DNA from 3 places in the Halanaerobium hydrogeniformans genome. Region 3 is predicted to be linked to each of the others. Evidence: riboswitches for the same ligand, from Rfam matches in the RefSeq annotation. Region 3 holds a riboswitch; each other region holds the start of a gene.
What was found. Region 3 has a riboswitch for S-adenosylmethionine ahead of HALSA_RS04875 (O-acetylhomoserine aminocarboxypropyltransferase/cysteine synthase family protein). Riboswitches for the same ligand answer to the same signal wherever they lie in the genome.
Positions count from the first base shown of each region.

Region 1: another riboswitch for S-adenosylmethionine. It lies ahead of HALSA_RS10450 (methionine ABC transporter ATP-binding protein); the one in region 3 lies ahead of HALSA_RS04875 (O-acetylhomoserine aminocarboxypropyltransferase/cysteine synthase family protein).
Region 2: another riboswitch for S-adenosylmethionine. It lies ahead of metF (methylenetetrahydrofolate reductase [NAD(P)H]); the one in region 3 lies ahead of HALSA_RS04875 (O-acetylhomoserine aminocarboxypropyltransferase/cysteine synthase family protein).

Region 1 is NC_014654.1:2,237,197-2,247,601, reverse strand. It holds gene HALSA_RS10465 (permease) at 1-852, opposite strand, end outside; gene HALSA_RS10460 (permease) at 916-1,872, opposite strand; gene HALSA_RS10455 (ArsR/SmtB family transcription factor) at 1,869-2,240, opposite strand; SAM riboswitch class I at 2,552-2,661, shown strand; gene HALSA_RS10450 (methionine ABC transporter ATP-binding protein) at 2,748-3,770, shown strand; gene HALSA_RS10445 (methionine ABC transporter permease) at 3,763-4,434, shown strand; gene HALSA_RS10440 (MetQ/NlpA family ABC transporter substrate-binding protein) at 4,494-5,348, shown strand; gene HALSA_RS10435 (YkvA family protein) at 5,512-5,814, shown strand; gene HALSA_RS10430 (alkaline phosphatase family protein) at 5,929-7,551, shown strand; gene HALSA_RS10425 (S-layer homology domain-containing protein) at 8,176-10,074, shown strand; gene HALSA_RS10420 (TetR/AcrR family transcriptional regulator) at 10,238-10,405, shown strand, end outside.
Region 2 is NC_014654.1:1,905,012-1,915,416, reverse strand. It holds gene HALSA_RS08755 (RrF2 family transcriptional regulator) at 1-77, shown strand, start outside; gene cysK (cysteine synthase A) at 130-1,050, opposite strand; gene HALSA_RS08745 (hypothetical protein) at 1,420-1,923, shown strand; gene HALSA_RS08740 (SHOCT domain-containing protein) at 2,161-2,421, shown strand; gene HALSA_RS08735 (hypothetical protein) at 2,458-2,694, shown strand; gene HALSA_RS08730 (heavy-metal-associated domain-containing protein) at 2,725-2,934, shown strand; tRNA gene HALSA_RS08725 (tRNA-Arg) at 3,016-3,090, shown strand; SAM riboswitch class I at 3,145-3,248, shown strand; gene metF (methylenetetrahydrofolate reductase [NAD(P)H]) at 3,400-4,287, shown strand; gene HALSA_RS08715 (Vitamin B12 dependent methionine synthase activation subunit) at 4,289-5,017, shown strand; gene HALSA_RS08710 (homocysteine S-methyltransferase family protein) at 5,001-7,382, shown strand; gene HALSA_RS08705 (gamma carbonic anhydrase family protein) at 7,448-7,966, opposite strand; gene nadD (nicotinate-nucleotide adenylyltransferase) at 8,148-8,750, shown strand; gene yqeK (bis(5'-nucleosyl)-tetraphosphatase (symmetrical) YqeK) at 8,755-9,345, shown strand; gene HALSA_RS08690 (LCP family protein) at 9,345-10,405, shown strand, end outside.
Region 3 is NC_014654.1:1,089,849-1,100,253, reverse strand. It holds gene HALSA_RS04900 (ABC transporter permease) at 1-1,072, shown strand, start outside; gene HALSA_RS04895 (RNA polymerase factor sigma-54) at 1,101-2,195, opposite strand; gene trhA (PAQR family membrane homeostasis protein TrhA) at 2,227-2,856, opposite strand; gene deoD (purine-nucleoside phosphorylase) at 3,103-3,801, opposite strand; gene metA (homoserine O-acetyltransferase MetA) at 4,195-5,112, opposite strand; gene HALSA_RS04875 (O-acetylhomoserine aminocarboxypropyltransferase/cysteine synthase family protein) at 5,166-6,443, opposite strand; SAM riboswitch class I at 6,508-6,611, opposite strand; gene HALSA_RS04870 (dicarboxylate/amino acid:cation symporter) at 6,693-7,871, opposite strand; gene HALSA_RS04865 (ATP-grasp domain-containing protein) at 8,047-9,054, shown strand; gene folK (2-amino-4-hydroxy-6-hydroxymethyldihydropteridine diphosphokinase) at 9,041-9,553, opposite strand; gene folB (dihydroneopterin aldolase) at 9,555-9,929, opposite strand; gene folP (dihydropteroate synthase) at 9,919-10,405, opposite strand, start outside.

The DNA.
Region 1 (10,405 bases), 1.1 Mb from region 3:
ACCTCCTACTAAGGCTGATATCCACTCTTGAGGTATCAGGCCAGCATCACTGCCGGGAGCTCCCATTAAAAATCCAGCTACTAAGACACCACCGAATAATAGTGGGGTTATTTGTTCGGCAAAAGTCCATGTTTCATCTAACCAATTATTTAATTCATCCTTTTCAAACCAACCGTAAAGTTCTAAAGCTAACAATACTGATAAAACTGCTACTGCAGGCCATTTAAATTGATATACTAAATTCCAGAAACCTGTTGCTCCTTCAGGCTGGGTCCAGGTTGCAAAGATCAATATTAATATCATTGTAATAAAATAAACTATATTTTGCAAACCTGAGCGGGGGAGTTCCTGACCTTCTTCCTGGACGAAATCTTCTAATCTTTTTTGATCAGATTCTCTAAAGATTGCTGCCATTAAAAGACCTATAATTAAAGCGAAAAATACTGCACCAACTGCTCTGGCCAGACCAAGCTGCCAGCCTAATACACGTGCTGTTAAAATAATAGCTAAAACATTAATCGCTGGCCCTGAAAAGAGAAAAGCAACAGCTGGTCCAATCCCTGCCCCTCTTTTATAGATTCCTGCAAATAGAGGTAATACAGTACAGGAACAGACTGCTAAGATCGCTCCAGAAACTGAAGCAACTGAATAAGAAATCCATTTTTTTGTCTTACCACCAAAATATTTTATTATTGAATCTTTAGAAATGAAATTTGCTATAGCTCCTGCAATAAAGAAAGCAGGAATTAAACAGAATAAAACATGTTCACGAGCATAATACTGCAGCATTTCTATAGCTTCAATTATTGCTCTCTGCAGCTGCTCTGTCTGAAAAGGAATTAAATAAATCATTGCGAAAACTGATATATAGAGTATTATTTTTTTAGATTTTGTCACCTATATCCCTCCCAAAGCTTATATTATATTAACTAAAAAGTTAAACATATACCCTACACCGATTATTGAAACACCAACAACAGTTACAAAAACTGTCAGCAGTTTTGGTTTAATAACTTTACGCAGAATAATCATTGCTGGTACAGATAAAGCGGTAGTAGCCATCATAAAGCTAAGAGCTGTACCAATAGCCACACCTTTTCCAATTAATGCTTGAGCTATGGGAATAGTACCGACTACATTAGCATAAAGAGGTATCCCTAAACCAACAGCTGCTATAACTGCCAGTGGATTATTTGGCCCTGCATACTGACTTAATAAATCTGCTGGTGCATAACCATGAATAAAAGCGCCAATACCTATACCAATGACAACATATTTCCAAACACCACTAACAATTTCTTTAACCTGTGCTTTAGCATAGCTTAATCTTTTATTCCAGCTTAATTCTTCTATTTCGGTTTCTCCTGCTTGAATATTATATACATATTCTTCAACTTCATCTTCCATACCCAGCTTCCCAATTACAAGACCACCAATAATGCCGACTAAAATACCACTAATCAAATAAATAGAGGCAATTTGCCAGCCGAAAAGTGAAAACAGCATTACCAGAGCTACCTGATTAACTATTGGTGATGTTATTAAAAAGGAAAATGTAATTCCAAGTGGTATGCCTGATTCAACAAAGCCAATAAAGATTGGTACTGAAGAACAGGAACAAAAGGGAGTTACAACTCCTAATAATGAAGCTAAAATATTACCCATAAATTTTTTACGGTTACTTAATAATTTTTTAGTTTTTTCTGGAGGAAAATAACTGCGAATAATTGATATGGCAAAAATCATTACACTTAGCAGAAAAATTATCTTTATTGTATCATAAAAGAAAAAATGAACTGAGCTACCAAGCCTTGTAGCTTGATCAAGTCCCATTAAGTTATAAACAAGTAATTCAGCAAATCTATCTATCAATTACAACAACTCCTTATTGTTTCTCCATCGTTTTTAATTACTTCAGCTGCAGAAAGATTTTTTAATTTTCCTTCTAAGTCTGTTAAGTCTAGTTCTTTAAGAGATTTTGAATTTAGGGCTATTAGATCAGCAAGATATTTATCATATTCATTCCTATTAATGGAATAATAGGTCCACTTACTGCTCTGTCTTTCATTTAATAAATCTAATCCTTTAAAATATGATAAATGTTGAGAGATACTTGATTGCGATTTATCCAATAGTTCCTGCAGTTGGCAGACACAATAAGGACCAGAAAGTAGTAGTTTTAAAATTTTAAGTCTATTTTCATCGGCTATACATTTTAAAAAGAGAAGTAAATTTTTCATTTATATTCACCTTCAATATTTATTGATATTATTATTAACTAATATTAGTATATAGTTATTTATTTCTCATGTCAAGCACAAAAACTAATTTATTATTTAAAAATTAATTATAATTGCTATAAAAGCTGATATATAAGGGGTATATACCAATAAAATCTTTTTTATTTTTTAGCTAAAATAGAAAAAAAGATAATTTTTTTAGATTTGATGATTAATATATTCTAATATATATAAAAATATGAATAAAAAGCAACTTGACAGAATTAAAATTGAGTGATAAACTTCTAACTAAATTAATAAAATATAATATATATTCATCAAGAGTGGCGGAGGGAATGGCCCTGTGATGCCCGGCAACCTACTTAAATATTAAAGTAAGGTGCTAATTCCAGCATTCCAATTATGGAATGATAGATGAGAGGTAAATTAATCCTCTCATGAGGATTTTTTTAATGCAGACTGCTCTTGATGATGAGCAGTTATTATTATTTTAAGGGTGATTATTAAGTGATAAAAATAAAAGATTTAACAAAACATTATCATACAGAACAGGGAAGCATTGAAGCAATTAATGAACTAAATCTAGAAATTAATGATGGTGAGATATTTGGAATAATCGGGCCCAGTGGAGCAGGTAAAAGCACTTTAATTAGAATGCTTAATCTTTTAGAAGACCCTACAGCCGGTTCAATTATGGTTAATGAAGTGAATCTAACCGATTTAAGCTCTTTAAATTTAAGACAGGCCAGACAAAAGATTGGAATGATTTTTCAACATTTTAATTTATTGTCTTCACGAACTGTATTAAGAAATGTTAGTTTTCCTTTAGAAATTGCTGGTGTAGCGAAAAAGCAAAGAATTAAAAAAGCTAAAGAATTAATTGATTTAGTTGGCCTTGCTGATAAAGCAGATAATTATCCAGCTCAGCTATCAGGTGGACAAAAGCAGAGGGTAGGAATTGCAAGAGCTCTGGCCAATGACCCAGACCTTTTATTATCTGATGAGGCAACTTCTTCACTAGATCCAGAAAGCACAAAATCTATTTTAGATTTACTTGCTAAAATAAGAGAAGAATTAAATTTGACAATCATCTTAATTACTCATGAGATGGGAGTTATAAAAGATATTTGTGATCGGGTCGCTGTAATAGAAGAGGGAAGAATTATTGAAAAAGGATCAGTGCTTGACATTTTTGCCAGACCTAAAACAGATTTGACTAAAAAGTTTATAAGTTCTGTAATAGATTATAATTTACCTCCCAGGATAGTTGAATATATTAAAGAAAAAAGGCCTGGAGAATTAATTAGAATTACTTTTGTAGGCGAAAAAACTCATAAGCCATATATTTCTGATCTAGTTAAACATTATTCTGTAGATGCTAATATTTTATATGGTAACATAGATGAAATACAGGGTGTTCCTTTTGGAACCTTAATTTTAGATCTTGAAGGAGATTTAGAAAATGTGGAAAAGAGTATATCTTATCTGCAAAGTGAAGGTTTAAATGTGGAGGTGCTTGACAATGTTTGATTTAATTTCAGAACTGGCAAGATATAATGATTTGATGATAAATGGCACTTTAGAAACTTTATACATGGTAGCTATGTCACTTTTTTTTGCAATAATTGCAGGTATTCCTCTAGGAGTATTTACAACCATCACCAGAGAAGATCATATTTTACCAAATAGATTTGTTAATTTTATACTTGATGGAACCATTAATATTGGTCGTTCAATACCTTTTATAATTTTAATGGTTGCTGTAATTCCGTTTACTAGAATGATTGTAGGTACTTCTATCGGTACTAATGCAGCTGTTGTTCCACTTTCACTTGCTGCTATTCCCTTTATGGGTCGGGTAACTGATAATGCAATTTTAGAAATACAGGATGGAGTTATAGAATCTGCCCAATCGATGGGAGCAAGTCCTACTCAGATTGTTTTTAAAGTATTGTTGCCAGAGGCTCTTCCAGCAATAATATTAGGTTTAACCCTTACTTCGATCAGCCTGGTAAGTTATTCAGCTATGGCTGGAGCAGTTGGAGGGGGTGGTCTCGGCGATATTGCGATTAGATATGGATATCAGCGCTTTCAGCTGCTTATCATGCTGGAGACCATTGTAATCTTAGTTTTAATGGTACAGATTTTACAACATTTTGGTAATTGGGTTGCAAATAAGTTTGATCATAGATAATTTGATTTATCTATATATAATAAATGAATTATTTTACAATAAGGAGAAGAGGAGAGATAATGATGATTAAAAAAGGATTTTTAGTTTTAGTTGTGTTGGCGTTTGTCGCAGTTGCAAGTGTTTCAGTAATGGCTGATGATCATGTTTTAAAGGTAGGTGCAACTCCTGTACCTCATGCAGAAATATTAGAATTTGTTCAGGATGATCTAGCAGAAAAAGGAATAGAATTAGAGATTATCGAATTTACTGATTATGTAACACCTAATTTATCTTTAGATGATGGTAGTATTGATGCAAATTATTTTCAGCATATTCCATATCTAGAACAGTTTAATGCTGATAGAGGACTTGATTTAGTACCAGTTGCTAGGATTCATGTTGAACCAATCGCTCTTTATTCTGACAAATATGATAGTTTAGAAGATATTCCCGAGGGAGCATCAATTGCAGTTCCAAATGATCCTTCAAATGAAGGTAGAGCTTTAATATTACTTCATAACAGTGGGGTAATAACCTTAGATGACCCTGAAAATTTAAATGCTACTCCAATCGATATTATTGACAATCCAAAAAATCTCAGATTTAATGAATTAGAAGCTGCTCAACTACCAAGAATATTGCCTGATGTAGCAGGAGCAGTTATCAATACAAACTATGCTCTAGAAGCAAATTTAAATCCACTTGAAGATGCGTTAGTAATAGAAGATAGTGACTCACCATATGTAAATGTTCTTGTAGTAAGAAGTGAAGATCAAAATAATGAAAAAATAGAGATATTAAGAGATGTTCTTAATAGCCAAAAAGTTGAGGACTTTATTTTAGAAGAGTATCAAGGTGCAGTAGTGCCTGCTTTTACACCAGTTGATGGTGACGATGTTAGTGAAGAAGCAGTAAGATCTAATTATATCTTTTAATTAAATTTCTATTAAAGAATACAGATCTAATTATCAATAAAAAAATAAATATTACTCAATTAGCAAATGCCCGGCAGGTAACATTTAACTGTCCGGGTATTTTGTTTTTTAAATTAAGATGATATATAATTGACATAGAGTTTAGGAAGTAGAGGTGGTTTTTGTGTTTAGATTATTTGGGACAATTGCAGATATATTTACTTTAATGAAAGATCCAGAGGTTAAATTAACAAAAAAATTAATGTTTATATTTCCGGTAGCTTATTTTTTGTTCCCTTATGATTTAATCTGGGATTTTTTCCCTGTAATAGGCCAAATAGATGATATAGCGGTATTTATAATTATGTGGCCTTTTTTAAAAGATATTTTAGAAAAATATAATAGTGATGATAAAGATGTTAAAAAGAAAAGCAAAGAGGATTCTGAGGCATATGATCTAAAAAAAGATGATTATGAAGTAGAATAGCAAGCTGTTTTTAAGCATCCTTATATTATAGGATATTTTTTTATAAAATTATAGACATTACGAAAAAATTATACTATAATTATAATAATCATTATCAATTAGGAGTGCAAATTAATGAGAAAAAAGATTTTTTCAGTTTTATTTTTAATGAGTTTAATCTTAACAATATTTAGTTTTACTACTGTAGCTGCAGAGAAGTACTTATTAATTCATATAGATGGTATTTCTTCAGAGATGTTTTTTTCTGAATTAAAGCAGAACAATTTACCTAATTTAGCTGAGTATTTTGCAGAAGAAAACATGATAAAGCATGGTCTCACATATTTTCCACCTTCTACTCAGGTGGTAATCAGTAGAATTAGAGAATCAAAAAAGATATCAGAGGGTGAATTGCTAGACTGGGACCGTTATGATGAAGAAACTGAAACAGGAAAAGGTAAAATTTCAGTTTTTAATGAAATGAGATCAAGTGTTGATCGTAGAGCTCGCAGCAATTTTATTTATGGTTTTCCGGCATTATCAAATTTAGCACCTGCAGCTATGTTAAATCTACCGGATTTAATTGATAAATATGGATTGGTAGAATTTTATTATTTTTCTACAGATACTTATGGTCATATCTGGGGAGAATCTTCTCAGTTAAATAAACTATATCAATTTGATCGTTCATTTGGAGAAGTAGCAGACAATTTTCCAGAAGATTTAAATATAATAATTTATTCAGATCATGGAATGGTATTTGGAGAAAAAGTGAGTTTTAAAGATGACTTACTCCAGGAATTAGATAATAAAATTGAAAACTATTCTTATCCGAATATTTATTTGAATAATAATAATGATCAAATAGATAAAGATCAGTTAAGTAGAGAAATCGCCAAAAACACTCCCCTTGATTATGTTTTTTATCAAAAAAACGAAAATAAAATTATAGGTTATCATCCTCATTCAAAAATTACTTTTAGCAGAAAAGGTGAAAAAATAGCATATCAATATGAGGGAGAAGATACTTTTAATTATTATAATCGGGGTTATACTGGTGAATTTTTAAATGAAGAAGAATGGCTTGAATTAACATATGACAGCTATTTTCCCTTTGCTCCATATAATATTAATGCCATATTTGAGAATGAATTTGTTGGTGATTTAGTAACTGTATTAAATTCTCCCAAATTTATGGGAGGAGGCTATGTTAGAAAAGGAAGTCATTTAGGGCTTACAGCTGATAGTATGACAGTACCAGTTTTAGTTAGAGGGCCAGAGCTTGAAAAATTTTATGGACGTGATTTTATCCGTTTAGATAGTTTATTTGAAGAAATAGATATTAAAAACTATGAAAGTAATACTCCTGATAAGGACGATAATCATTTAACCCTATCTTTTAATGGTTTAAGTGATAATGACTGGAAAATAAATTATGACTTATCACCTAAATATAGATTGAAATTTAGCGGGGAATTAAATAGTTTTAATGAGCAGAGCTTTTGGAGCAGTTATGATATTTATAGTGGTTATTTAAGTAGACTCTGGCTGGGAGCAGGACTCAGTAATATCGATAGGGATAATACTGATGCCATGGCAAAAATGCGCTTAGAAATAAAAGTAAATAATTTTCTCTTAGAATATAAAAACTTTAGCAGCCAGGATTCAAAAATAAATTTTGTTTACTCAATATCTAATAATTTAGCTCTAACAGCTAATAGAGATCTGGAGTATTTCGGTTTCAGATATCATTTTTAATAAAAAGCTTCTTTTTTTATAATTTTTTCGGGTGATAGAGCCCCTTTTTATGGTAGACAGATCACATTATAAAGATCTGTTTTAGCAGAAAAAGGGGTTTTTGTTATTTGACAAGAGCTATTTTTTGTGCTATATTTATGAATGACCGGTCAGTCATACAGTAAAAATATATTGTTTTTTAACCAGGAGAAAGTTGTAACTTTTATTATAACTAACCAATTTCAGCAAGAGACTTGTTACCCCTTGTTGTTCCTGCTGAATTGATTAAATCGGGGGGCACCGATTTTCTCCTGGTTCACATATAAGCCGGTTTAATAATTTAAAATTTATTTTGCATAATATTTGTAGTTCAACTACCCATAAATATTAGACTGGAAGGGGGGATACATACATTTGACTTTGTCGTTAATGTTTTTTAATAGGGTAGTTTGACATAGATGGGTCTGAACATAAACTGAACTTTTAAAGAAATAAATAAGGAAACTAGGCAACTTATTGATTTCTTGCTGGTGAAGTTTAAGATCAGACTCCTGAGTATTAATTTGAAAGAAACTAGAAGTAATATAATGATTGATTTAGATAATTTTTCAAAGATAAAATTAAAAAAAGGAGTGAAAATTTATAATGAAAAAACTTACAATAACAATCTCGTTAATCTTAATTTTTGCATTAGCAGTGCCAGCCCTTGGTGCTGATCATGGTTCATTTACTGATGTACCTGATGATCACTGGGCATATGATGCTATAAATTCACTAGTTGCAGCTGGTGTAGTTGAAGGATATCCAGATGGTGAATATAAAGGTCAAGAATCAATGACCCGCTATGAAATGGCTGTTATGGTTAGCCGTGCTTTAGATAATATTGCTGAAGAGCAAGAAGCAATGGCAGAAGGCCTTACAGAAGGTCAGGCTGAAGATGTAACTGCTATAGTTGAGTCTTTAATGGAAAGAAACATGCCTGAAAGTCTTACAGATCAGCAGGCAGAAGAAGTAGCAGATATCGTTGAAGCTTTAACTTATGAACTTAGAGAAGAACTAGCTGTCTTAGGTGCAGATGTAGAGGTTCTGGCAGAAGATCTAGAAGCTCTAGAAGCTAGAGTAGATGATATGGATGTACCAGAAGACAATATCGAATTTTCTGCAACAGTAGATACTATGTTTGAAGTTGCAGATTATCCAGATGCAGATGATGAAATAGCAGCAGCTATGGTTCTCTGGGCTGATGGTGATGCTTTAGATTTAGATCTGCCGATTAATGCGGAAGGAGATCCAGTTGATGGTACTTCATCTGAATCTGATTTAGAAAATTATGTTGATAATCTATTAACTACTGATAGTGATGATTGGGATGGCATTGAAGACGCAGATGATCTTCCATCTGAGAAGAGATTCTGGCAGGAATATAACTTCAATGTCTATGGTAATGTAGGAGATGCTAATTTCCTCTTAGATGTTGACGCTATTTCCAATGTTTTCACTGAAGAAAAGAGTGCCTTTGGTTATGAGGAAAGTGATGATCTAGACTTTGAAATGGATACAGCTACTCTTTATTTTGAATATGAAGATATTTATATGAGAGCTGGAGATTTTGAAGATGAACATCTAGCACCATATTATGTAGATGAAGAAGATCTTCAGGGTGTAGAAGTTGCTAAAGACTATCTAGATATTGACTGGAACTTCTTAGTAGCTGGTTTCGGTGATGAGGTAACAGATGATATCTATGGTGTAACAGCTTCCAGTGATATGGACTTCGGTACTTTAGCTGGTAGTTTCTATCAAACAAGATTAGATCATGATCAGCTTAATGTATTAAGTGTAGCTCTATCTGATGTTGCAGTTACAGATGCTGTAACTCTCGGTGGAGAAGTTGTATTCACTGATAGTACTGAAGGTGAAGATTTGTATGAAGAAGATGATTTCTTAGTTGCCTTAGATGGTGAGTTTGCTGCAACAGAAGATCTTACAGTAAATGCAAGATTTGAAACTGTTGGAGAAGACTTCAATCAATATAAAGGTGACTTAGAAGAAGATAGAGACTATGATCTCTTCAACATTGGTGCAGCATTTGATCTAGATGAGAACAACACACTTAGTGGTTCATATACCTTTGTTCAAATAGGTGACGAACTGCAAGCTGATGATGATTATAATGATGAAGATAAGCATACTATAGAAGCTAGAATAGATAATGCTTATGGTGACTTTGCTAACTATGCAATGGTTGAGTACACCATGAATGATAACTATACTGATGACTATGATACAAGAGTAATCGAACTTGGTACAGAATATGCCTGGGACGATGCAACTACTCTTGGTGCAGCTTTAGTTAACAAGAATGAAGAAAATGATGATGCTAATGTAATTAACTATAACTATCTAAAAGGGCACATGAATAGAGAACTATCTGAAAATACTGCCTGGAATGTAGAAGCAAAATGGATAGATGGTGAAGTGGGCGAAGACGATGTAGAAGCAGAAAGTAGTTCACTTACTACTTCTTTAACAGTAAGCTTCTAAATAGATATATATTAGAATATACAAAAGACCTGGAGGAATTATATCCTCCGGGTTTTTTTATGTCTTTAAAGTTTTTTGCAAACTGTCATACTGTAAATATTCTCTAATCTGTGATAAACTGAAAAAAAGAGGAGAAAAGATTTTAAAAAAAAGAGGGGTTGAAATGAGAGAGCGCAGGGAAGAGATTATGGATGCAGCAGTTAAATTATTTGCTCATAAGGGTTATTATAATACCAAAATAGCTGATATAGTAAATTTGGTTGGAATAGCGAAAGGGACTTTTTATCTTTATTTTAAAAGTAAAAAAGAATTATTTTTATCATTGATAAAA
Region 2 (10,405 bases), 820 kb from region 3:
TAACTCTGGCAGATTTAAGCAAAAGAGCTGCTGAAATAAAGGCTAATAATAGTGATGGTTATATTTATCATATTTAACTATATTTAATATCCTCTGGTTAATCCAGGGGATTAAGTGTTTTTTAACAATTTAGTTAGAGAAATAATCTTGACTTAAATACCTTTCCCCATTATCAGCTGCGATTGCCAAAACATTTTTTCCTTTACCTAATTCTTTTGCAACTTTAATTGCAGCCCAGGCTGCTGCTCCAGAAGATGGACCTAATAATAACCCTTCTTTAGAGGCAAGTAATCTCGTTATTTCAATTACTTTTTGATCAGATATTTTAAAAATATCATCATAAATACTGGTATTTAAGTTTTTTGGGATAAAACCCGGGCCAGTTCCCGGTATTTTATGCTTACCTGCTTTACCCCCACTTAAAACAGGCGAATTTTTAGATTCAACTGTATATATTTTTAAATTTTTGATTTTCTCTTTAAGCTTTTCCCCAGTACCAGTGATCGTTCCTCCTGTACCTGCACTAGCAACAAAAGCATCTAGTTGATAATCGAGCTGTTCAAGTATTTCCAGGGCAGTGCTCTGACGGTGAGCATCAGGATTAGCAGGGTTTTCAAATTGATTTATTATAAATGAGTTGCTTATATTTTCATTGATAGATTTAGCTTTATCAATGGCTCCCTGCATCAAATTTTCCGCAGGAGTTAATATAACTTCTGCTCCATATGCTTTTAAGATTTTAATTCTTTCTTCTGAAACACTGTCAGGCATTATAATTATACAATTATATCCTTCAGCAGCTGCAACCATTGCTAAACCAATTCCAGTATTACCACTTGTCGCTTCTATAATAGTACCACCCTTTTTTAATCTGCCATTTTTTTGCGCAGTTTTTATCATATTAAAAGCAGGTCTGTCTTTAATACTACCTCCTGGATTAAAATATTCTAGTTTAAGATAAACATCTGCTGAGTCTTTTTCAACAAGATTTCTTAACTTAACAATTGGAGTTCTACCTATTAATTGAGTAATATTATTAACTTTTCTCATCTTAAACCTCCTTATTTGCAAGAAATTTACTAATTATAACTAAGATTGAAGCAGTTAGTTTTCCCTTACAGGTGAGAGCATCCCAGTCACGTTTATAATATATTTTTAATCTATCATAACTTTATCGGAATTATGTATTTAATACTAATTTAGATTATACTTTCCGAAAAGCAATCTGTCAAATTTAATTTAGCTTAGAATAATTTGCATTTATTGATAATCAAATAGATAAAGTTTATGAATTAATTTTTGACAAAAGTAAAGCAAAGTACTATACTATAGATTAAATAAAGATATATCTTATTTTTATTTTACCTTTAATTATTATTAAGAGGAGGTGATCTTATTTTAAAGAATAAAAAAGTAGCATTGTTAATTATTTTGATTTTAGCTGTGGGTTTACTTTTAACAGCCTGTGGTGCTGATGATCCTGCTGAAGAGGCAGTAGAAACAGATGAAGATGTTGTTGCATCTGCTTCTGTAGTTATTGATCAAGCATCTTTATTAAATGCAACTTCTGAAGATGGGTCCTGGATTGTGATTATTCAGCAGGATCTGAGTGTTGATGAAGATATTATATTAGTAGGTGAATTTACAAATAATAATGAGTTAGACCGCAAGATAGCTCTTTATGATCAGGATGATGATCGTAATTTAACTGACAGATATACTCTTGAAGCACCTAGTATTACTGTACAGAGTCCAAGCACTAGATTCCAGGGTGGAACCTTTGTTGGAGATGTATATGTAGAAGCTGAAAACTTTGAGTTAATAGACTTTACTCTAGACGGTAATCTCTATTTTGAAACAGAAGAAGCTGAAGAAACTTTTTCAATGGATGAAGATTCTACAATAACAGGTGACATAGAATAATAAATTTTAGTTTAAATCAAATTACTTAAAGCTGCTTAGAAAATCTCATTGAGATGATCTAAGCAGTCTTTTTTTGACAGGAATTATCCTGAGTGTTATACTATACTTAAGATACCTTATAGGGGTATATTTTAGAAACTTTTTAGATAAATTCATATTTTCTTCACAATTGCTAATTATAATATAGGTATACCGGGTAATGGTATATAAATCAATTTAAAAGGAGGTATGTTAATTATGATGAGATTTCCTCATAGAATGATGGGAGGAATGATGGGAGGAGGATTTTTTATGATATTTTGGTTGTTAATTATAGTGGGTGTAATTTACTTCATTTATAATTTAAATAAAAACAAAGATGGAAATTCTTCGAACCATAGATATAGAGATTCTAATAACAGCAGTAAAAGTGCAGAAGAAATTGCAAAAGAACGTTATGCTAAAGGAGAAATAACAAAGTCCGAACTTGATGAGATTTTAAAAGATATAAGAGATTAAAAATGAATCAAAATATAAATTAGGAGGCAAATAAAGATGGGATATTGTTTAGCTTTAGGTGGATATGGTGGAATCGGTGGAAATTTTCTCGGTAGTTTTTGGTGGCTGATGCCGCTTTTATTCTGGGGAACTATATTAACTTCAATTGTACTATTATTTAAATCCAAAAATAACAGTGGTCGTAGAGAAGCGCTTGCTGTATTACAACATGAATATGCTTTAGGTAAAATATCAAGAGAAGATTTTTTGCAGAGAAAAAAAGATTTAAAATAATTTAAAATTAATAATCTGGAGGACTAAATCATGAAAAAAACAATAATTATTGAGGGTATGAGTTGTGGCCATTGTGAAAAAAGAGTTAAAAAAGCACTTGAAGATTTTGCTGAAATAGAATCTGCAGAAGTAAGTGCTGATAATGATCAAGCTGTAATTGATTTAAATAAAGCTGCTGAAGAAGATAAATTAGCTGCAGCAATAGAAGCGGTAGGCTATAAATTTATAAAAATTGTATAATTTTAAAGCGGTGAACTAAATAATCCAATAAATTCTCAAATTGACAAAGTAATTCTCTTCTGTTAGAATAATTTAAGTGATGCCCCCGTAGCTCAGTGGATAGAGCAACGGCCTCCGAAGCCGTGTGCGTAGGTTCGACTCCTACCGGGGGCACCATTTATACTTGACAGAAAAAAAATAATATGTTAAAGTAGTTAAAAATAGAATAAATTCTTATCAAGAGAGGTGGAGGGAATTGGCCCTTTGAAACCCAGCAACCAGCAGATTATACTGCCCGGTGCTAAATCCAACAGGTGTGTCCTGAAAGATAAGTAGTTGTGAGTTACCACTTCTACTTAGAAGTGGTTTTTTTCTTTTATAGAGAAAAATTTAATGATATGATAGTTATAGAAGAGATAATTTAAAAGAATAGTTTTTTAGTCAATTTATCTTTTAAATGGAGTAGAGAATTGAGGAGGATTTAAAATGAAAATAAAAAAAATATTTGCAGAAAAAAAGCTTGTTTTTTCTTTAGAGGTTTTTCCACCACGTAATGATGTGCCAATAGAGGATATTTATCAGACATTAGATGAACTGCAGGGAATAAATCCAGATTATATTAGTGTAACCTATGGTGCTGGAGGTGGAGTAAATAAAAATCGCACAGTTGAAATATCTTCACTTTTAAAAGAAAAGTATGGTATAGAATCTCTGGCCCATTTAACCTGTATTAATTCTACCAGAAAAACATTAAATCAAATTATAGATGATTTGAAGGCTAAAAACATAGAAAATATTTTGGCTTTAAGAGGAGATCATCCAGATCATGGCAAAGAAATTGGAGATTATAATTATTCATATCAATTAGTAGATCATATCAAGCAAAAAGGTGATTTTGGTGTTGCAGCTGCCTGTTATCCTGAGGGCCATCTTGAGTCAGATAGTCTGGAAGAGGATATAATTCATTTAAAACAAAAGGTTGATCATGGGGTTGATTATTTAATTACCCAGATGTTTTTTGAAAACGAATTATTTTATAAATTTCGTGAAAAAGCTGCAGCTAAAGGTATTGATGTTCCAATTGAAGCCGGAATAATGCCGGTTATTAATAAAAGACAGGTCAGCCGAATAATAGAACTTTCTGATGCATACCTGCCAAAAAAATTCACCAAGATTCTTGATAAATATGGTGATAATGATGAGGCATTAAGGGATGCAGGGATTGCATATGCAGTTGAACAGATCGTAGATCTTATAGCAAGTGATGTAGATGGCATACATCTATATACAATGAATAACCCTTATGTAGCCAAAAAAATCAAAGATGCAGTGGGTTCTTTAATTGATTATATAAATGTGGAAAAGGCTGATTAATATGTCATTTAAATTTAAAATTGATAAAAGTGAAGTATTAAGATATTTAAATACTGATGAAGATTTTAATGACCAAATTATTAATACTTTAATTGCTGAAGCTACTGAAGAGCTAAAAGAAATAATAAATTTTCGTTATATATATAAAAAATTTCCTATACAAATTACAAAAAATTGTGTAGATATAAAAAATACAACATTATGTCTTCGAGGAAAAAGTATCATTAAACATCTTAAAAATTCTTCAGAAGTCTTTCTGATGGCTGCAACTTTAGGTAATCAGGTTGATAAAAGAATATCCTATTATGAAAAGACTTCTATTACTAAATCGATGATTTTAGATGCTTGTGCAACAACAGCGATTGAAGAAGCGTGTGATCATGTTGAAGAGGAGATAAAAAAGAAGGTTTTTGCCGCTGGTAAAAAGAATATAACTTTTAGATATAGTCCGGGCTATGGGGATCTTGATATTAAAATTCAAAAAGAATTTTTAAAAGTTTTAAATGCTCCCAAAAAAATAGGTTTAACAGCTTCTAAATACAATTTACTGATGCCTGCTAAATCTGTTACAGCTATAATTGGAGTAATAGGAAAAAATGGATATTTAAATAAAGAAGAACAAAAAAATAAAAATGACAATTCTTTTGAAGAAAAAAACTGCAGATTCTGTAGGCTTTACAAAGAATGCAAACTGAGAAAAAAGGGGGTTTATTGTGGAGCTCGAAAATAGATTAGGTAAAAAAGTTATGCTTTTCGATGGGGCAATGGGAACTGTTTTACAGCAGCGTGGTTTAAAAGCTGGCTCAGTACCAGAAATATTAAATATAGGAAAAAAAGAAGTAATAATAGATATACATAAAAGTTATCTTAAGGCAGGCTCTGAAATTATAACAACAAATACTTTTGGTGCTAACAAATTAAAAATGTCAGAAATTGATTATACAGTTGAAGAAATAATTTCTGCAGCAGTAGAAAATGCTAAAAGAGCAGTTATTGAAAGCTCTAAAGATGCTCTGGTTGCACTTGGATTAGGACCTTTAGGTGAATTGCTTGAACCAATGGGTAGTTTAACTTTTGATGAAGCATATTCTCTTTATCAGCAGCAGATTTTACAGGGAGTTAAAAGTGGGGTAGATATAATTCACATAGAAACAATTGCTGATCTTTGTGAAGCAAAAGCAGCTGTGCTTGCAGCAAAAGAAAATAGTAATTTGCCTGTTTTTTGCACTTTGACTTTTGAGGAAGATGGCAGGACATTTACTGGAGGGAATATCCATTCAACAATTTCTGTACTTGAAGGTTTGGGTGTTGATGCTCTCGGTTTAAATTGTTCTTTAGGACCAGAAAAATTGGAGTCTTTAGCAGAAGAAGTTCTAAAATATTCTAATACTCCGGTTATACTTCAGGCAAATGCAGGTTTACCAGTAGTGGAAGAAGGCAAAACAGTTTTTAAATTAAGTCCAGAAGAATATTATAAACCTATTGCCCGTCTTTATGAAAAAGGATTGGCAGTTGTAGGAGGATGTTGTGGTACTAATGAAGATTTTATTGCTCTTATTGCCGATTTTTTAAAAGATAAAGCTGTAAAAAAATCAAATAATGAGGAAATTTCTATTGCATGTACACCTTCAAAATGGAAAGATTTAAAGAAGATAAATGTAGTTGGTGAAAGAATTAATCCTACAGGAAAAAATGAATTTAAAAAAGCACTTAGAAATAAAGATTTAGATTATATTACAAGAGTTGCGATTGAGCAGGTAGAAGCAGGTGCAGATATACTTGATGTTAATCTGGGGTTGCCTGAGATTAATGAAGAAGAAATGATGGTAAAAGTTATTAAAGAACTGCAGGCAATTCTTGATATACCACTCCAAATCGACTCCAGCGATGAAAATGTAATAGCAAAGGCATTGCGCTATTATAATGGTACAGCAGTTGTAAATTCAATTAATGGAGAAACAGAAGTTCTCGAAAAAACACTACCTCTTATCAAAAAATATGGTGCAGCGGTTATTGCATTAACTATGGATGAAGATGGGATACCTGAAACTGCTGAAGGCCGCTTTGAAATTGCTAAAAGGATTGTAAATAAAGCGGAAGAATACGGAATAAAAAGAGAAAAAATAATTGTTGATTGTTTAACCTTAACAGCCTCTGCTCAGCAGAAAGGTGTAAAAGAAACATTAAAAGCTCTTAAGATGGTTAAAGAAAAACTTAATGTAAATACTACTTTAGGTGTTTCAAATGTATCTTTTGGACTTCCAGCTAGAGCTGTTTTGAATAGAAACTTCTTAACTCTGGCTCTTTATCAAGGTTTAAACTTAGCTATAATTGATCCCAATGATAGTGAGATGATGGCCAATATTAAGGCATTTAAAGTGCTGGCTAATCTAGATAAAGGGGCAGTAGAATATATAGAATTTATGGCAAATGTTGATCAAGAAGAAATTAAAAAAGAAAATTCTGCTATAGAAACTATGGAACTAGAAGAAATTATAGTCAAAGGTATAAAAAAAGAAGCGGCAAAATTAACAAAAAAACTCTTGGCAGAGAAAGATGCACTTGAGATTGTAAATAATCACTTAATACCTGCTCTAGATATTGTTGGAGAACGTTATGAGGAAGGAAAAATATTTTTGCCCCAACTGGTTCAATCAGCTGAAACAGTTAAAGAGGCATTTGCTGTTCTAAAAGCAGAAATGGCTAAAAATGGTGATGAAGATATTTCGAGAGGAGAGATTGTTTTAGCAACTGTTAAAGGTGATGTACATGATATAGGAAAGAATATTGTTAAAACAGTTTTAGAAAATTATGGTTATAAAATAATTGATTTAGGCCGTAATGTGTCAGAGAATGAAGTGAAAAAAGTAGTTAAAGATAATAATATCAAATTATTAGGTTTAAGTGCTCTTATGACCACAACGGTAAAAAATATGGAAAAAACTATTCAGATTGTAAAAGAAGAAAATCCGGATTGTTTGATAATGGTTGGAGGAGCAGTTTTAACTCCAGATTATGCTGAAATGATAAATGCTGATTACTATGCTAAAGATGCTAAAGATGCTGTAGAAATAGCTAAGAAAATTTTTGGCTAATAAATTAAAAAAAGTGAAAACAGACTATATAAATTTTTTGTTTTATATAGTCTGTTTATATTTTATTAATATAGTTCCTGCACATTCTGATGATCATCAATTAAATCCGCATAATTTACTGCATGTTGGTGGATACCTTCTTTTTCTTCTTCACTTAGTTCTCTAATAACCTTGGCCGGCACACCAAGCACAAGACTTCCTGCAGGTATTTTTTTGTTTTCAGGAACTAAAGCACCAGCCCCAATAATTGAATTTTCTCCTATTTCTGCACCGGTCAAAATAGTTGCATTCATTCCAATTAAACAGTTATCCCCAATATTACAGGCATGAACAACCGCATTATGACCTATTGTTACATAAGAGCCGATATATAAACCCTGATCTTCATCTACATGGAGGGCAGAATTTTCCTGCACATTAGTATAATCTCCAATTTTAATTTCATCGATATCACCACGAATAGTTGTGTTATACCAGATGCTGCAGTAGTCTCCAATTTCTACTCGACCAATGATCCTACAGCCTGGGGTATTAAGACAATTTTCTCCTAAAACTGGCCTAAAGTTTTTATATTTGTATAACATTATCAAACCTCCTTAAATTGCTGTTATGATTAAATTTCTCTCTTTACAATTTAATTCCTGCTTTTTAGAAAGATTAATTATTGATATAATAAGAAAAGTCTAAACTGTTTGACCCATTTAGCTTGCAAGCTGAAAGGAAATAATTTATAATTAAAGATGTATAAAATTAGAGGTGGAAAGTATGTCAAATAATAAAGTAGCAATCTTTGGAGGAACTTTTGATCCTCCCCATTTAGGGCATTTAATTTTGTCTGAACAGATCAAAAATTATTTTGAGCTTGATAAAATTATTTTTATGCCTGCTGGTAGACCTCCTCATAAAAGAGAACAATGTGTTAGTTCTGATAAAGATAGACTTAAAATGGTTGAACTTGCAGTCGCGGATAATCCTTTTTTTGAGGTTTCCGATTGGGAAATTAAGTCAGAAGGTTATTCATATACTGCTAGAACTTTAAAAGAATTTGTTCCCAATATTAATGCCGAGAAAGTTTTTTTTATTATTGGAGCTGATTCTCTGGCAGATATTTTTGACTGGCATAAACCTGATTACTTATTATCAAGGGGTAAATTTATTGTTTTCAAACGGCCCGGTTATGAACTTAATAAAATTTTACAAAAGAGTAAATACCAGGCATATTTAGATAATATCAGGCTTTATCAGGGCATAAGCATAGATCTTTCTTCATCTTTTATAAGAAATCAAGTTAAAGAAAATAATTCGATTAAATATTTAAGTCACGACAATGTTGTTGACTATATTTATCGTAAAGATTTGTACAGGTGATATGATGGATAATATAAATTTTTTTGAGGAAAATATCGAACTTGCTGAGATGAAGAATTATTTAAATTCAGAACGATTTAATCATACTCAAAAAGTTGTTAAAGCTGCGGTAGAATTAGCAGAAATTCATGGAGCTGATTTAGACAAGGTAAAAACTGCAGCTTATTTACATGATATAGCTAAATCATTTAGTAAAGATGAAATTGAGGATTTGCTTAAAGATACAAAATGGGAAATTAACAAGCTGGAATGGTCTATTTCAGCAGTTTTGCATGCCCCAGCGGGAGCAGAATTTGCAAAAATTGAGTTTAATATAAAAAATTATGAAATTCTTGAGGCTATAAGGTATCATACTTTAGGTCATCCGAACATGGGTATAATTGCTCAAATTATTTATGCTGCTGATTTTGTTGAAGAAGATCGCAAATTTAAAGGTTTAGATAAAATCCGAAAGGTAATTAAAGCTGACTTAGATAGAGGTATTTATTTAATATCTCATTACAGTATTTTATATCAGCTAGAACTTGACAACCCTGTTCATCCATACACTAATGAATTGCGAAATAAATTCTTGTTAAAGAGAAGTGATAATTAATGTTAGAAAAATTGACAGACTGGAAATATATATCTTTAATCATATTTATGCTTATAATTGGTATCTCTGTTGCTTATATCTGGAATGATGAACTAAGTCAAATTACAGATGGCCCTTTTGAAGACAATAAAGTTAATATTTTAGCTGTAGGTTATGATTCTGATATTAATGGTGGTGCTTCAAGGGCAGATACAATTATTTTGATAAGCATTGATGTAGACACTAATGAAGCAGGGGTAATATTTTTGCCAAGGGATACATATATTAACATAGAAGGCAAAAATTTTACCAAACTTAACACCTCTTTTGCCAGAGGTGGTATAGATTTAACAAAAGAAACAGTAGAAGAATTATTGGATATAAATATTGATTATTATTTAGCATCTGATTTTAAAGGTTTTGAGAATATAATTGATAGGCTTGGCGGGATTGAAATTGATGTTGAAAAAGATTTAAATTATGTAGATAGAGCTGGTGACCTGTATATTAATATAAGTCAGGGCAAACAGCATTTAAGTGGTGAAGAAGCTTTGAAATATGTCCGTTATCGTGATCAAAGTGGCGATATCGGCAGAATAGAAAGACAGCAAAAATTTATTGATGCAGTAATTGAAAAAGTTGTTTCTCCTTCAACAGTAACTAGTTTACCGGGTATTTTTAGAGAAATTAATAGATCGATAGATACCGACATACCTATAAGAGATATTAGTCCATTTTTGTCAACAGCAAAAGATATGGATTTAAATAATATTGAGATTAGAACCTTACCAGGAGAAGCACGTTATATTGCTGGAATCAGTTATTGGTTAGCTGATATGGAGAAAAGTCAGGTGATGATTGAAAACCTGGTTAGAAATAAATCTTATATCAATAATAGTAATTATAAGCTGAAAATTCTAAATGGTCAGGGAGGTTATGGTATAGCTTCAAATACTGCTAGTTTATTAAGAAAATACGGTTTTCAAATTGATCGTATAGGTAATGCTGACCATTTTAATTATGAAAATTCATTAATTATATATTTTAATGAAGATGATGAAAGTACAGCAAAAAAAGTAGC
Region 3 (10,405 bases):
AAAAAATAATAGAAATTCTAATAATGTTTTGTGGAAAAAGAAGTGGAAAAAATTTAAAAAAAATAAATTTGCTGTCAGTGCAGCTTTTTTAATTTTATTTTTATATTTACTGGCAATATTTGCACCCTTTTTTGCTCCTTATTCTGCTAATAGGAATTTTAAAGATAAATTTTTTCATCCTCCAACCAAAGTTCATTTTAGAGATGAAGATGGTTTTCGGTCTCCTTTTATCTATGAAACAGAAGTTAGAGGTTGGGCAGACTATGAAATCAATGATGAGAAAAAATATCCCGTCAGGTTCTTTGCCAGAGGTGATGAATATAAACTGTTTGGTGTTATTAACACTGATCTTCATTTTTTTCAGGTAGAAGGTGATATACCGATCTTTTTACTTGGAAGTGATAATTATGGCAGAGATCTTTTTACCCGGATCCTCTATGGAGGTCGGATCTCGCTTTTTGTCGGTTTTGGAGCAATTTTTATCACTACTTTTTTTGGTCTAATTATCGGTGGTATCTCAGGTTATTATGGAGGCTGGCTTGATAATTTAGTAATGAGAATTGTTGAAGTTATTATGTCTATTCCAAGCTTTTATCTACTTTTGGCCCTGGCAGCAGTTCTTCCGGTTGAGATCTCATCCGGTTTTCGTTTCTTTTTAATTATTTCTATCCTGGCTTTTCAAGGCTGGGCAGGAATGGCCAGAGTAATTAGAGGTATGGTTTTATCTGTAAAAGAAAAAGAATATATTGCTGCTGCAAAAGCGATGGGTGCTAGAGACAAAAGGATTATTGCCAGACATATTCTACCTGCAACTACTACTTATGTAATTATTAGAGCTACAATTGCGATTCCCGGTTATATAATTATGGAAAGTGGTTTGAGCTTTATCGGCCTTGGGATTCAGGAGCCTTCGGCAAGCTGGGGCAATATGTTGACTGCAGCACAAAACATTACAAAAATCAGTGACTTCCCCTGGTTATTATTACCCGGTTTTTTTATTTTTCTAACCGTATTAAGTTATAATATCCTTGGGGACGGTTTAAGAGATGCTTTAGACCCTAAACATAAATAAAACTCTGTCTTTGCTGACAGAGTTTTATTTATTTAAAATTCTTCTTTCTTTTTCTCGAACATGGTATGCCAAGTGATTTGCGGTATTTAGCAACAGTTCTTCTTGAAATATCAAGTGAATATTCTGTCATTAATATTTCTGCTAAACTACTATCACTTAAGGGTGAGTTTTTATCTTCCTTTGCTATCTCTTCACTGATAATTGCCTTGATACTGACCGAAGAAATATTATTGATTCCACTATTAAAAAACAATTTCAAACTAAATATACCATGGGGAGTTTGCAAATATTTTGAGGTTGTTGCTCTGCTAACGGTAGACTCATGCATATCAATTGCTTCAGCTACCTCTTCCATGGTCATCACATAAAGATGTTTTAAACCTTTTTTAAAAAAATCCCTCTGTTTTTCAACAATGGTTTCGACAATCTTTCTAATCGTCTCTCTGCGCTGCTCAATACTTTTCATCAACCAGATAGCAGACTGATACTTTCTTTTTAAATAATCACTTATCTCTTCATCATCCTGATTTTTGAGCAGGTTATAATAATACGAACTAATCCTTAGGGTAGGATATGATTTATCATTTGAGATAATCTCAAAATCACCATCTTTTTCTTTAACTATTAAATCAGGATCAATATATTCTGTGCTGCAGTTTTTTAAATCATCTGCTGATTTTATATCCAGTTCTTTTATTTTATCGTAGACTTCTAATACTTCTTTTTCAGTTCTAGATAAGATTTCTGCAATTTTTTCAGGTTCTATGGATAAACAGCCAGACTGATTTAAACTACCAACAATAAATTTGCCCAGTTCTATTTGTTCATCAGATAAAACTTCAAAAAGTTGATTTTCAAGATATTCACAAAAATCCGGCCTGTAAGCTACAAAGTTCTCATACTGTATCCTATCTTTTTCAATAACATTGAAATTAGATTGCCTATAATCCATTTCTTTTTCAGCCTCTAACATGTCTAAGAGAGGATTTTCTTTCATTTCTTCCTCGATATAGTCTTTTAATTCTAAATTGCTATACTGCAGAATTTCAATCGCCATCTGTAATTTAGGAGTTAAGACCAGCTCCTGTTTTTGTTCTAGATTTAAGTCAAAGTCAAGCTGCATATATTTTTCTCCTTAAAAATTATTTTGAAAATTAACCTAGAGCAAAAAAAACCATTAAATAATGAAATAAGCCACCAGCTAATATAAAAAAATGAAAAATCTCATGAAAACCAAAATTAGGATTACTATTTGGCTTTTTAATAATATAAAATACTGCTCCTATTGTAAAAGATAGACCTCCAGCAAACATTAGCATAAATAAGGAGGTAGGCATTTCAGTAAATAATCTGTGTAGAGCAAAAACACCTACCCAGCCCATTGCAATATAGATAATAGTATACAATATTCTGGGAGTTTTAAAATAAAGAAATTTCAAGAAAAAACCACCAATAACAAGTCCCCACTGAATAGAGATAATCGTCAAACGCAGCCAACCATCTAAATAAAGATAGGCTATAGGAGTGTAAGAACCTGCTATCATAACAAAAATAGCAAAATGGTCTAATTTTCTCCAGATAGATTTTTCATCTTCTTCTTTTTTAAAAGCATGATAGAGAGAAGAAGCTAAAAACAAGAATACAACTGATACACCATATACAGCTGCCACGACAATTCGTCCCGGATCGTTTAAAGCTCTATAGATCAATAATATTAAACCTATAAAAGCCATTATAAAACCAGCAAAGTGAGAATAAAATGATACTCGCTCCTCTTTTTTCATAATATTTACCTCCAGATAATCCTTTAAACAAGTGTATCAACTATATTTATTTTTTTAAGTCAAAGCAATAACAAATTAGCCAATAAAACTACTTGAGCTTGTTAATTATTATTATAACATTATTAATTTAAAATTTCAGCAAAAAAAGCCAGTAATAATCGGTGAAGATTTATTACTGGCTTAATTTTTGGTTTTTTTTGATAAATTGCTAAGTTTTCAGTCTGGAAAAAATTAATAAAAACTTAGTTAGGCAAGCTCTAGAGCGATTTCCATCATATCAGTGAAGGTTTTTTCTCTCTCATCAGCAGTTGTTTCCTGACCACTAACTAAAGAATCACTAACTGTTAAAATACTTAAAGCATCAACATCATATCTTGCAGCAAGAGTAAATAGTTCGGCTGTTTCCATTTCTACAGCTAGAACTCCATACTGTCTCCATTTTTTCCAGGCATCCTGATCATCATTATAAAACGAATCAGTACTTAAAACAGTACCAACTTTTACTTTAATCCCTTTTTCTTTTGCTATTTGGTGTGCCTGAGATAAAAGCTTGAAACTTGCTGCTGGAGCAAAATCTTTACCATTAAAACGTAATTTATTCATCTGAGAATTACTGCAGGCAGCCTGGGCCAGAATAACGTCTCTAAGTTTTGCTTCTACATTTAATGATCCACAAGAACCTACTCTGATCAAGTTTTTAACACCAAAATCTCTAATCAGCTCATTTACATAGATTGATAAAGACGGCATTCCCATTCCTGTTCCCTGAGCAGAAACTCTTTTACCCTTATAAGTCCCGGTATAACCATACATACCTCTTACAGAATTATATTGTTTTAGATCTTCAAAATACGTTTCAGCAATAAATTTTGCCCTTAAAGGGTCCCCGGGCAGAAGAATAGTATCAGCGATATCTCTTTTTTCAGCATTAATGTGTGTACTCATATATTTTACCCTCCTGTAATTATTATAATCCCTTTTATATATAATTATTCAATTGTTAGCTAAATCCTTTTTTTAGGCAAAAAAAAGAACACCCTGAATGGATGTTCCAAAAATAAATCGATCTCTTATTATTAGTTATTATATTATTTTATTATTTTTATTTAGTAGTTACCAAGATTTTTAAATGCATCAAGCTCAACTGATTTTTTGTGTAGTTTTTCCAGTTTAGCCTCTCTAATAAATGAATACATCGAATTAAACATCTAAATCATCCTTTCTTATAATCTTATTTTAGTTATAGGAATTATCTAAGGTAATTATACACCTTTTAAAAGAACTGTCAAGTTTTAGTCTGAAGTCTAAATTTACAGACAATTAGTCAATATTTTTGAATTATTTTAGTTCAGATAAATCGAAAGGAGTTTCCTGATATACATAGTAATTTAACCAATTGACAAATAAGAGATTAGAATGACCACGCCAGCGAACTAATATGTCTTTTTCTGGATCATCATCTTTAAAGTAATTTTTAGGTACAGCAATATCAATTCCCTTTTCTAAGTCACGCAGATATTCAGTTTTAAGTGTTTCCGCATCATATTCAGAATGACCTGTTGCAAACACCTGCCTACCATTTTTATTGGCCATTAGATAAAGACCTGACTCATCTGATTCTGATAGTATTTCCAGTTCGTCAACTTTTTCTACATCCTCTCTTCTGGTCTCAGTGTGACGGGACTGGGGAACATAAAAAATATCATCAAAACCTCTTAATAATTTTACATGTTCTTTTGACTGATAATGAGGAAAAACTCCAAACATTTTTTCTTCTAAAGGATATTTTGGTACACCATAATGATGATAAAGTGCTGCCTGACTTCCCCAGCAGATATGCAGGGTAGAATAAACATGATGTAAGCTCCATTCCATAATCTTTTTTAATTCTTCCCAGTAATCCACAGCTTCAAAAGGCAGTGTTTCCACCGGTGCACCTGTAATAATCATTCCATCATAATTGTTATCCTTAATTTCAGAAAATGTATTATAAAATTTATTCAGGTGTGACTGAGCCGTATTCTTAGAATTATGGGTTGCAGGATGTAAAAGATCAATATCAACCTGAAGCGGAGAATTTCCCAGTAACCTTAAGATCTGTGTTTCAGTTACAATCTTTTTAGGCATTAAATTTAAAATCAATATTTTTAAAGAACGAATATCCTGATGAGTTGCCCTTGATTCTTTCATAACAAATATATTCTCATTTTCTAAAGTTTCAACTGCTGGTAGTTCATCCTGGATTTTAATCGGCATTTTCTTCACCTCCTAAAATATTAGTAAAAATATTATTTTGAAAAACTCTTAATCTATCGCTGTGAAGCTTCTAAAGCCTGATCTAAATCTGCCTTTAAGTCTTTGACATCTTCAATACCAATTGAAAGTCTTATTAAAGCAGGTGAAATACCCGTTTTAATTAAATCTTCCTCGCTGAGCTGTTGATGGGTAGTGCTTGCCGGATGAATAGCCAGAGATTTTGCATCACCAACATTTGCAAGGTGTAAAAAGAGTTCTAAATTATTGATGAATTTTTCTGCTGCTTTTTTACCACCTTTAACAGCAAAGGTTACCATCCCACCAAAACCATTTTTTAAATATTTTTTTGCATTCTCATGACTTTCATTGCTTTTTAAACCTGGATAATTAACCCATTCTACCCTATTGTCTGCTTCCAATAATTTTGCAATTTTTAAAGCGTTTTCTGAATGTCTCTCCATTCTTAAACTTAATGTTTCTATACCATTTAGGGTTAAAAATGAGTTGAAGGGGCTGGGAGCACTACCTAAATCCCTTAAAAGCTGCACCCTTGCCTTAGTAATATATGCTGCCTCAGCAAATTCTTCCTGGAATTTAATCCCATGATAGCTCGGATCAGGTTCAACTAAACCTGGAAACCTACCTGTATCCCAATCAAAATTACCACTATCTACAATTATGCCCCCAATTGAATTCCCATGACCTGAAATATATTTCGTTGTAGAGTGAATAACTATATCTGCTCCATATTCAATTGGATTGCTTAAATAGGGAGAAGCAAAGGTATTATCAACTACCAGTGGCACTCCATTCTGATGAGCTATTTCTGCAATCAGCTTAAAATCAGGCACATTTAAAGTTGGATTAGCAATAGTCTCAATATATAGTGCTTTTGTTTTATCTGTTATTGCTTTTTTAAATGATTGAGGGTTATCTGAGTCAACAAATTTAACCTCTATTCCAAAATTTTTAAAAGTATGTTTGAAAAGATTGTGAGTACCACCATAAATTGAACTCCCACTTACTATTTCATCACCATTTTTAGCTATTGTTAATAGAGCAGTCACTTCAGCTGCCTGTCCTGATGATAGAGCAAGAGCACCAACCCCACCTTCCAAAGCAGCAATCCGCTTTTCTAAGACAGAATTGGTTGGATTCTGAATTCTGCTGTAAATATCTCCACTTTCTTCTAGTGCAAATAATTTAGCAGCATGTTCTGTGCTATCAAAAGTATATGAGGTCGTCTGATAAATTGGAACTGCTGCAGCTTTTCTGTTCTCCAACGGATCATAACCATGATGTAATGCAAGTGTGTCAAATCCTAAAGTCATTTTTATTCCTCCTTTGAATTAAAAAACCCACTCCTGTAAGTAGGAATGGGTTAATTTCTTTACCTACTTATCTTCCAGGTCTTTTACCTGCTGGAATTAGCACCGGGCATAAATTATGCTGGTTGCTGGGCTTCAAAGGGCCAGTCCCTCCACCTCTCTTGATAAGTTATATTGTTTTTTATTACTTTAACACAGATTTTGAAATCTGTCAAGAATAATTCAGCTTAATTTTTCTCCAGGCTGCTTTAATTAAGCAGTTTTTGGAGCTGGAAGCTTAGCTTTAATTGCATCAATAAATATAGCAATTGCACCATCACCGGTAACATTACAGGCAGTACCAAAACTATCCTGGGCAAGATATAAACCGATCATTAAAGCAGTTGCACCTTCACCAAATCCAAGGATGGTAGTTAATAATCCTAAAGCAGCCATAACTGCTCCTCCCGGAACACCTGGTGCAGCAACCATTGTTACACCAAGTAAAGCGATAAATTGGAAAAACAAAGCAAAATCTAATGGCAGTCCCATAATTGCTGCAACTGCAACAGCACAAACAACTAGTGATATAGTACTACCGGCTAAATGGACAGTTGCCCCCAGTGGAATTACAAAATCTACTATTTCTGCAGTTATATTATTTTTTCTGGCACTTTTTAGGGTAACTGGAATAGTAGCAGCACTTGACATGGTACCGATTGCAGTCGTATAAGCTGGAATCATATTTTTTAAGCTTGTCAGTGGATTTTTACCAGAAACACTTCCCGCAATAGCAAATTGAATCAAGAGATATCCAATATGCATGGCTATTATAATTCCAAATACCTGACTGAATACTGCTAGTGTTTCAAATGCATTCCCGGCAAATGCCATATCTGCGAATACCCCGGCAATATGCAGTGGTAAAAATGGAATAATAACATATTCTATTACCAATACAATAATATCTCTAAATTCATTAGCAATATTATATAAACTTTCATCTCCATTATTTCTTAATAAATAATTAATACCCAGTCCAAAAACAAAAGCTGTCACAAGTGCAGCCATAACACCGATTACTGGAGAAATTTCTAAACGTAAAAATGGCTCCAGACCTCCAGCTTCAGGATCAGCTATTTCAGAAGCTTCAACAATTGCTGGCACAATTCTTACTGAGATTAAATAGGCAATTGTACCTGCAGCAATAGTAGATACATAGGCAGTTAAAACTGTAGTACCCAATAATCTACCAGCTTTTTCTCCTAAATCAGCAATTCCCGGAATGATAAATGCTAGAATAACTAAAGGTACTATGTAATTTAAAAATTCTCCAAAAATTATTGTAAAAGTATACAATATTCTTGAAATACCTTCAGGAAAAAATAAACCAATAATAATACCTGATATAATACCAATTAATAATCTTAGAACTAATGGAATCTTTTTCATTTGTTTGCCTCCTTTTTTTTTATACAAACCTATTTATATTTTAAAGGCTAAAGGAATAAATTACAAGCATTTTCTAAAAAAAACTTAATAAATCAATCTATTTTAAATATTTTTAAATACCTAGAAAATATGATAAAATCAAGTTAAATTATCTGATTATGAAAGTGGGTTAAAGATGAATATTTTAGTTCTCGAATATTTCTTAAGTAAAGGAACTCCTAATAATAAACGGCTTTCTTTTTACAGTGAAGCTATAAATATTTTTCAGGCCATTATTAATTCTTGTTTAAAAACAGAAAATTTAAAATTATATAGCTGGCTCAATAAAAGTTTTAACAGCACTTTCGAAAATACAGATAGAGCTGAGATAAATATAAACTTTTCTCTTCCTGATTTTAATAACAATAAAGAATATTTTAGCTTTCTTGAAAATTTAAAAATAAAGAACTTAGATTATTTTTTAATTATTGCTCCAGAAACAGATAATATACTCTATGAAATGAGCAAAATATTAGAACAAAAAGAGATTAAAAATCTTGGTAGTAGTTCTAAATGCATAAAAAAAGCAGCTAATAAATGGCTGCTTTATCAAAATTTTATTGAAAGCAAAATCTTTCTACCAGAAACTGAATTGGTTAATAATCAGTTGATCAGAGATAATAAGATTAAGCAAAATATCTTTCCAGCAGTTATCAAAGAATTTTATGGTGCTGGCTCAGAATTGATGGTTATCGATGATTATCGGTCGTTAAAAAAGTTGGATTTAAAAGAAAATAAAAATTATCTGATCCAAAAAATAGTTCAAGGTACAGCAGGTAGTCTTTCTGTGCTGGCAAATCAAGAAAGAACAGAGATTTTAACCATCAACAAACAAATTATTAACAGGCAAGATTTTAAATATCAGGGAGGAATAGTTAATTACCCCTTTAAAAGTTCAAAAAAATTTACTGAAATTTCAACTAAAATCAAAGAAAAATATCCAGAGCTTAGAGGTTATTATGGAGTTGATTTTATCTGTCAGGATAAGGAATTTTATCTTTTAGAAATAAATCCCCGGATAACCTCTTCTTTAATCGGACTTGCAGAGCTCTATAATCCAATTAAATTTATTTGTCAACTTCAAGAGACTAATATCTTTCCGGAGCTCAAAAACAAAGCTCAATCTAGATTTATGCTTGCTTAAACTCCGGAAAATCTGAATATAGTTTAATCTCATCTTCATCCATTTCTAGTTGGTTCAACCAATAATTTAAATCTTTACCTTCAATCAATAATTTTTTTTCGCCAATTATCTCTAATAAAGGAATGATAACAAAAGCCCTTTTTTTAATTTCCGGGTGTGGAATCTGTAAATTTGGACTTTGATAATAAAGTTTATCATAAAACAGGATATCTATATCTATTTTTCTTGGTCCCCATTCTATATCTCTTACCCGACCCAGTTTCTTTTCGATTTCTAAAATCTTTTTTAAAAGTTCTTCCGGGTTTAATGAAGTGTTGATCAAAATTACAGCATTTAAAAAATCAGCCTGCTCTACCCCACCATAGGGCTTTGTAACATAGACTGAAGAAGTTTTTTTTACTCTGACAGCTTTAAGCTCAGCAAGTTCTGCTGCAGCTTTTTTTAAATATTCAGATCTTGGCTCAATATTAGAACCAAGTCCCAGGAAGACATCAGGCATCTTATTCAACCTCAGTTCTTTTTCTGCTCATTTTTACTGAAGCACTGCTCAGGACACCAGGAATTGGAACCATTGGTTTTTTGATCTCTATTTCTATCATTTCCAGTCGCGAAAAGTTTTTAAATAATTCGCTGATGATCTTATGAGCCAAACTTTCTAATAAATCATATTTCTCAGCTTCAACAATCTTTTTAATAGACTTATAAACTTCGGAATAACTGACAGTTTTATTTAAATCATCATTGACTGCAGCTTCTTCAAAATCAAGTTCTGCTCTGAAATTCAAAATAAAACGCTGGCCCTGTTCTTTTTCAGTGTCACGCACTCCATGATAGGCATAAAAAATCATCTCATTTAAAGCAATACTATTTTTCATGTTTGCCCTCCCATTTAAGAGCATCTGACATTAAGGCAACCTTTTTAATTTCTTTAACATCATGAACTCTAACAATATTTGCTCCTTTAAGAATCGAAGCTGATACAGTTGCAGCTGTTCCAAAAAGTCTGTTATCTGTTTCATCCTCATTTATAAATTTAATTAAAGATTTTCTTGAAGTACCGATTAAAATAGGATAATTTAGCTCTTTAAAACTTTCCAGCCTATTTAAAATCTGCAGGTTATGAATCTGTTTTTTGCCAAAACCTATTCCGGGGTCAATAACAATTTGTTCTTCACTTATCCCTGCTTCTATAGCCAGCTCTATGCCCTGCCAGAGATATTCTTTGATCTCGAAAATCAGATTTTTATAACTGGGATCATCCTGCATATTTTCTGGTTTTCCCTGAATGTGCATTATAATAACTGGAGCATTGAATTCCGCAGCAGTGGCAGCCATTTTTTTATCAAAACGG